DNA from 2 places in the Micromonospora sp. CNZ285 genome. Region 1 is predicted to be linked to the other one. Evidence: predicted binding sites of a transcription regulator. Region 1 holds the regulator's gene; the other holds the start of a gene.
What was found. Region 1 encodes HrcA, which represses chaperone genes, less so after heat shock. Its sites were predicted from a motif close to GGTTNGCACNCTCNNNNNGAGNGTGCNAACC; they were not measured.

Region 1 (3,407 bases):
GGTACCGGCGCGTCCGCGTACCCCCGGCTCGTGACCCGCAGGTCGAGCGTGCCGCGGCCGACGGCGGTGACCACCGCGGCGGCGGTGCCGCCCCGGCCGTCGGCGAGCACCAGTTCCTCGCCGACGCGCAGCCGCTGCACGGTGGCCGCGTGGTGGCCCTCCGGGCCGTCCAGCGTCAGCGTGTCACCGGTGGGCAGCGCCTCGACCAGGAACAGCGGCGCGGACACCTCAGGCGTGCCCGTTGAAGGCGTCGCGCATCCGGGAGAAGAAGCCGCCCTGCTTGGTCAGCTCGGCGACCTCCTCGCCGCGGGTCTTGGCGAAGTCGCGCAGCATCCGCTCCTGGTCGGCGTCGAGCTTGGTCGGGGTACGCACGTCCAGGTGCACGTAGAGGTCACCCCGGCCGGTGCCGCGCAGGTGCGGTACGCCCCGGGCACGCAGCCGCAGCGTGCTGCCGGGCTGGGTGCCGGGCTTGACGTCGACCGTCTCCTCGCTGTCCAGCGTCTTGATGGTCAGCCGGGTGCCGAGCGCGGCGGCGGTCATCGGCACCGTGACCCGGCAGTGCAGGTCGTCGCCCTTGCGCGAGTAGACGTCGTGCGGCCGCTCGTGGATCTCGACGTAGAGGTCACCGGCGGTGCCGCCACCCGGGCCGACCTCGCCCTGCTGGGCCAGGCGGATCCGCATGCCGTCCTCGACCCCGGCCGGGATCTTGACGGTCAGCGAGCGGCGGGTGCGTACCCGGCCGTCACCGGCGCAGGTCGGGCAGGGGTGCGGGATGGTGGTGCCGTAGCCCTGGCAGACGGTGCACGGCCGGGCGGAGACCACCTGACCGAGGAAGGTCCGCTGCACCGACTGCACCTCGCCCCGGCCGCCGCACGCCTCGCAGGTGGCCAGGTGGGTGCCGGCGGCGGTGCCGGCGCCGGAGCAGGTGGTGCAGAGCACTGCGGTGTCGACGGTGATCGGCGCCTCGACGCCGAACGCGGTCTCGTTGAGGTCCAGTTCCAGGCGCAGGATCGCGTCCGCGCCGGGGCGGGTACGCGGACGCGGCCCTCGGCTGCCGCCCGCGGCGCCGCCGAAGAACGCGTCCATGATGTCCTGGAAGCCGACGAACGGACCGGCGCCGCCGGGACCGCCCGGGCCGCCCATGCCACCGCCGCCCGGGGCGAGCGGGTCGCCGCCCAGGTCGACGATCTGCCGCTTCCGGTCGTCCGAGAGGACCTCGTACGCGGCGTTGATGTCCTTGAACTTCTCCTGGGCCTCCGGGTCCGGATTGACGTCCGGGTGGAACTGCCGCGCCAGCTTGCGGTAGGCGCGCTTGATCTCGTCGTCGGAGGCGTCCCGGCTCACGCCGAGAATGCCGTAGTAGTCCCTGGCCACTGCGTTAGGTGTCCTCATGTTCGTCTCGCGTCGCTCCGGTCGTCGGCCGGAACCGGCCGTCGGCCCTGACTGGTCAGTTCTGGGCCAGCAGTTCGCCCACGTAGCGTGCCACGGCCCTCACCATGGCGATATTGCCGGGGTAGTCCATCCGGGTCGGCCCGAGCACGCCGAGTCCACCGACGATCGTGCTGCCCGGTCCGTAGCCGGTGCTGACCACCGAGGCGGCCCGCAGGTTGTCGAATTCGTTCTCGTCGCCGATGAGCACCCGGGTGGTGCTCGGCTCGGTCTCGCCGATCAGCTTGAGCAGCACGACCTCTTCTTCGAGCGCCTCCAGGATGGGGCGCAGCGAGCCCTGGAAGTCGAGCAGGCCGCCCCGGGTGAGGTTGGCCTGGCCGGCCAGCGCGAGGCGTTCCTCGTGCCGCTCCACCAGCGTCTCCAGCAGCACGGTGGACAGCGTGGTCATGGCCGGGCGCAGGTGCGGCGCCGACTCGTCGACGAGCGCCTGCACCAGCGGCGGCGTCTCGGCGAGCTGGCTGCCGACCAGCTTCTCGTTCACCAGCCGGCGCAGGTCGGTCACGTCGTCGGCGGGCACCGGGGCGGGCAGCTCGACCAGCCGCTGCTCGACCCGGCCGGTGTCGGCGATCATGACGACCATCAGCCGGGTGGTGGAGATCGGCACCAGCTCCAGGTGGCGCACCTTGGACCGGGCCAGGCTCGGGTACTGCACCACCGCCACCTGACGGGTGAGCTGGGCGAGCAGCCGGACCGTGCGGTGCACCACGTCGTCCAGGTCGACCGCGCCGACCAGGAAGCGCTCGATCGCCCGGCGCTCGGCCGGGCTGAGCGGCTTGACCCGGGACAGCCGGTCGACGAAGAGGCGGTAGCCGCGGTCGGTGGGTACCCGGCCGGCGCTGGTGTGCGGCTGCCGGATGTAGCCCTCCTCCTCCAGCACCGCCATGTCGTTGCGCACGGTGGCCGGGGAGACGCCGAGCTGGTGCCGCTCGACCAGGGCCTTGCTGCCGACCGGTTCCTGCGTGGCGACGTAGTCCTCGACGATCGCGCGCAGCACGGCGAGTTTGCGGTCGTCGAGACCCATTCCCCACCTCCTGACGCACCTCGGCCGGGCCGGCACGCGGCATCCGCCGGGCGGCTGGCACTCGACTGTAGCGAGTGCCAGTCTACGTCGGCACCCCCGCCGACGCGATGATCGCCTGACGGACCTGCGGTGCGGCCCACCACACAGCGCCGCCCACCAGGGCCGAACAGCCGGTCATCGTCGGTCTGTGTCGCTCTGGTGCGAGTTGACCGGTGCCCCTACCGTGGCGACCATGACAGAACCTCCTCGCCCTCCAGGGGCAGGGGACTCCGGCCCCCAGCCCGACCCGTCGGCGCCCTACGGCTCGTCGCCGGGCAGCGAACCGCCCACCGCTCCACTGTCCGGGGCGCCGGGCGCCGGCGGCTATCCCCCGCCCGGTGACTATCCGCCCCCGGGCGGCTACCCGCCCCCGGGCGGCGGCTACCCCCCGCCGGGTGGTTACCCCCCGCCGGGCGGCACGCCCGGCTACCCCGCCGGCGGCGGGTACGGTCCGGCCTCGTACGCCAACAACGACGAGAAGACGTGGGCCCTGGTGGCGCACTTCGGCGGTGCCGCCGGCGTCATCGTCGGTGGCGGTCTGCTCGGCTGGGTCGCCCCGCTGATCGCGATGATGACCCGCGGTCAGCAGTCCCCGACGGTCCGCGCCCACGCGGTCGCGGCGCTGAACTTCCAGATCACCTGGACCATCGCCAGCGTGCTCGCCTGGGTGATCACGGTCATCACCTGCGGGATCCTGTTCTTCGTCCCGATGCTGGTCTGGCTGGTGCCGCTGATCTTCGGGATCATCGGCGGGGTCAAGGCCAACGAGGGTGTGCTCTACCGCTACCCGATGACCTACAACTTCATCAAGTGACACCGCCGGCCGGCCGAGGGGGCGGCCGGCCGGTGCCGGTCACGGCAGCAGGTCGCGTACCACCGCGTCGGCCAGCAGCCGTCC
Region 2 (3,407 bases), 620 kb from region 1:
GGCCGTGGCCGTGCGAGTGGCCGTGCCCACCCGCGGCCGGCTCCGGCTCGGCCGGCTTCTCCACCACGAGGCTCTCGGTGGTGAGCAGCAGGCCGGCGATCGAGGCGGCGTTGCTGACCGCGTTGCGGGTCACCTTCACCGGGTCGATGATGCCGGACTTGGCCAGGTCGACGTACTCGCCGGTGGCGGCGTCGAGGCCGTGGCCCCAGTCCTGGCCGACGACCTTCTGCACCACCACGTAGCCGTCGTGGCCGGCGTTCTGGGCGATCCAGCGCAGCGGCTCGACGAGCGACTTGCGCACGATCGAGACGCCGACCTTCTCGTCACCGGTGAAGCCCAGGTCGTCGTCGAGCGCCGGCAGGATCTGGGCCAGGGCGGCGCCGCCACCCGGGACCGTGCCCTCCTCGACCGCGGCCTTGGTCGCGGCGATGGCGTCCTCGATGCGGTGCTTGCGCTCCTTCATCTCGACCTCGGTGGCCGCGCCGACCTTGATCACGGCGATGCCGCCGGAGAGCTTCGCCAGCCGCTCGGCCAGCTTCTCCCGGTCCCACTCGGAGTCGGAGGCCTCGATCTCCTTGCGGATCTGCGCGACCCGGTCGGCGACCTCGGAGGCCTGCCCGCCACCGTCGACGACTGTGGTGTTCTCCTTGTCGACCACGACGCGGCGGGCGGTGCCCAGCACCTCCAGGCCGACCTGGTCGAGTTTGTAGCCCAGCTCCGGGGCGACCAGCTCGGCACCGGTGAGGATCGCCATGTCCTGCAGCATCGCCTTGCGGCGGTCGCCGAAGCCGGGGGCCTTGACCGCGCAGACCTTGACGGTCTTGCGCAGCGCGTTGACCACGAGCGTCGACAGGGCCTGGCCCTCGACGTCCTCGGCGACGATCAGCAGCGGCTTGTTGTTCTGGAGAACCTTCTCCAGCAGCGGCAGCAGCTCCTCGATCGCCGAGATCTTCTGGGTGGTGATCAGGATGTACGGGTCCTCCAGGACCGCCTCCTGCGCCTCCAGGTCGGTGACGAAGTTCGGGGAGATGAAGCCCTTGTCGAACTGGAGACCCTCGGTCACCTCCAGCTCGGTGGTGAGCGCGGAGCCCTCCTCGACGGTGATGACGCCGTCGCGGCCGACCTTCTCCATCGCCTCGGCGATCAGCTCGCCGATGGCGGCGTCCTGCGCGGAGACGGTCGCGACGTGCGCGATCGACTCCTTGCTGGAGACCTCGACGGCCTTGCCGAGCAGCGCCTCGGAGACCTTGGCGGCCGCCGCGTCGATGCCCCGCTTCAGGCCGGTCGGGTTGGTGCCGGCGGCCACGTTGCGCAGGCCCTCGCGGACCATGGCCTGGGCCAGCACGGTGGCGGTGGTGGTCCCGTCGCCGGCGACGTCGTTGGTCTTGGTCGCCACCTCCTTGACCAGCTGCGCGCCGAGGTTCTCGTACGGGTTGGTGAGCTCGATCTCCTTGGCGATGGTCACGCCGTCGTTGGTGATCGTGGGCGCACCGAACTTCTTGTCCAGGACGACGTTGCGCCCGCGCGGGCCGAGGGTGACCTTCACCGCGTCCGCGAGGGCGTTGACACCGTGCTCCAGCAGGTGCCGGGCGTCGTCCGAGAAGCTGAGGATCTTCGCCATCAGTATCCCTTCGAAGCGACGTTGCCCCGGCCCGGCGAGCCGGACCGGGGCAACGACACTGATCGGTTGCTTACTTCTCGATGACCGCGAGGACGTCGCGGGCGGAGAGCACCAGGTACTCCTCGCCGGCGTACTTGACCTCGGTGCCGCCGTACTTCGAGTAGAGGACGGTGTCGCCGACCTTCACGTCGATCGGCACGCGGTTGCCCTTGTCGTCGATCCGGCCCGGGCCGACAGCGAGGACGGTGCCCTCCTGCGGCTTCTCCTTGGCGGTGTCGGGGATCACGATGCCCGAGGCGGTGGTGGTCTCGGCCTCGTTCGCCTGGACCACGATGCGGTCCTCGAGCGGCTTGATCGCAACCTTGGTCGCGGTAGTCACGGGCATACCCTCCCGGGTACTTGGTGTCGTTGCCGGCCGGCACGCCGACCAGCGTCAATCTGCCACATGCCACCGGGCGGGGCCGTCGTCGCGGGTGCCGGTCCGCCTGGCGCTCAACCCCCGGGCACGAGGCTCGGGCGTTGGCACCCTCAGGGTGAGAGTGCTAATCGCAGGTTATTCCTCGGCTAGCACTCCGTCAAGGAGAGTGCCAACGCGTCGCCCTCCGTGTCGCGCCGGAACCGGGCCGGGAGAATGAGCGCGTGGATCTCGACCAGCTCGCCGCGCTGCGTACCCCCGAGGGGTCGGCGGCGCTCGCCGCGGCCGAGCGGGTGGCCGGCGGCGACCCGCTGGCGGCGGCGGCCGCGCTGCGCTCGGCCGGCCTTCCCGGCGGGCTCGCGGCGGCGGCGCTCACCCAGGCGGAGCTGCGCCGCCGGGCGGCAGGCAAGTTCGGCGCGGCGGCGGCCGGGATGTTCCTCACCCGGGCGGGGCTGGAGCAGGCCACCCGCCGCGTGGTCGCCGACCGGCGCGCGGCACGGCTGCGCGCCGCGGGCGTGACCACGCTGGCCGACCTGGGGTGCGGCCTGGGGGCCGACGCGCTCGCCGCGGCCCGCGCCGGCATCCGGGTGTACGCGGTGGAGGCCGACCCGGTGACCGCCACGATGGCCGCCGCGAACGCCGAGGCGGCCGGGCTCGCCGATCTGGTGACGGTCTCCTGTGGTGACGCCACGGCGTTCGACGTGACCGGGGTGGACGCGGTGTTCTGCGATCCGGCCCGGCGGCGGGCGGGCACCGGGCGGCGCGTCTTCGACCCGAACGCCTACTCGCCGCCGTGGGACTTCGTCACCGGCCTGGCCGCGCGGGTGCCGCGCACGGTGGTGAAGGTGGCGCCCGGGCTGGACCACGCGCTCATCCCGGGCGGCGCCGAGGCGGAGTGGGTGAGCGTGGACGGCGACCTGGTCGAGGCGGCGCTGTGGTGCGGCGAGCTGGCCGAGGTCCCGCGCCGCGCCACGGTGCTGCGCGAGCGCGACGACGCGGTGTCGCTCCTCACCGGCACGGGCGCGCAGGAGGCGCCGGTGGGACCGGTCCGGCGGTTCCTCTACGACCCGGATCCGGCGGTGGTGCGCGCGCACCTGGTCGCCGAGCTGGCCGCCGACCTCGACGCCACGCTCGCCGACCCGTCGATCGCCTACCTGTACGGCGACGAGGCCCGGCCCACCCCGTTCGCCCGCTGCCTGGAGATCACCGACGTGCTTCCGTTCTCGCTCAAGCGGCTGCGCGCCCTGCTCCGGGAGCGGCGGGTCGGCCGGGTCGAGATCCGTAAGCGCGGGTCGGCGCTGGAGCCGGAGAAGCTGCGCCGCGACCTGCGACTGTCCGGCGACGAGGCGGCCGGTCTGGCGCTGACCCGGG

Region 2: a site for HrcA is predicted at 2,139-2,169, ahead of groES (co-chaperone GroES). Genes of this name have one in related genera too.

The regions. Positions count from the first base shown of each region.
Region 1 covers NZ_SPQD01000001.1:3,854,302-3,857,708, forward strand. Annotated here, with positions in the region: gene CLT75_RS17375 (16S rRNA (uracil(1498)-N(3))-methyltransferase) at 1-227, opposite strand, end outside; gene dnaJ (molecular chaperone DnaJ) at 229-1,374, opposite strand; gene hrcA (heat-inducible transcriptional repressor HrcA) at 1,448-2,470, opposite strand; gene CLT75_RS17390 (DUF4870 domain-containing protein) at 2,703-3,323, shown strand; gene hemW (radical SAM family heme chaperone HemW) at 3,363-3,407, opposite strand, start outside.
Region 2 covers NZ_SPQD01000001.1:4,475,731-4,479,137, forward strand. Annotated here, with positions in the region: gene groL (chaperonin GroEL) at 1-1,621, opposite strand, end outside; gene groES (co-chaperone GroES) at 1,692-2,006, opposite strand; gene CLT75_RS20255 (THUMP-like domain-containing protein) at 2,261-3,407, shown strand, end outside.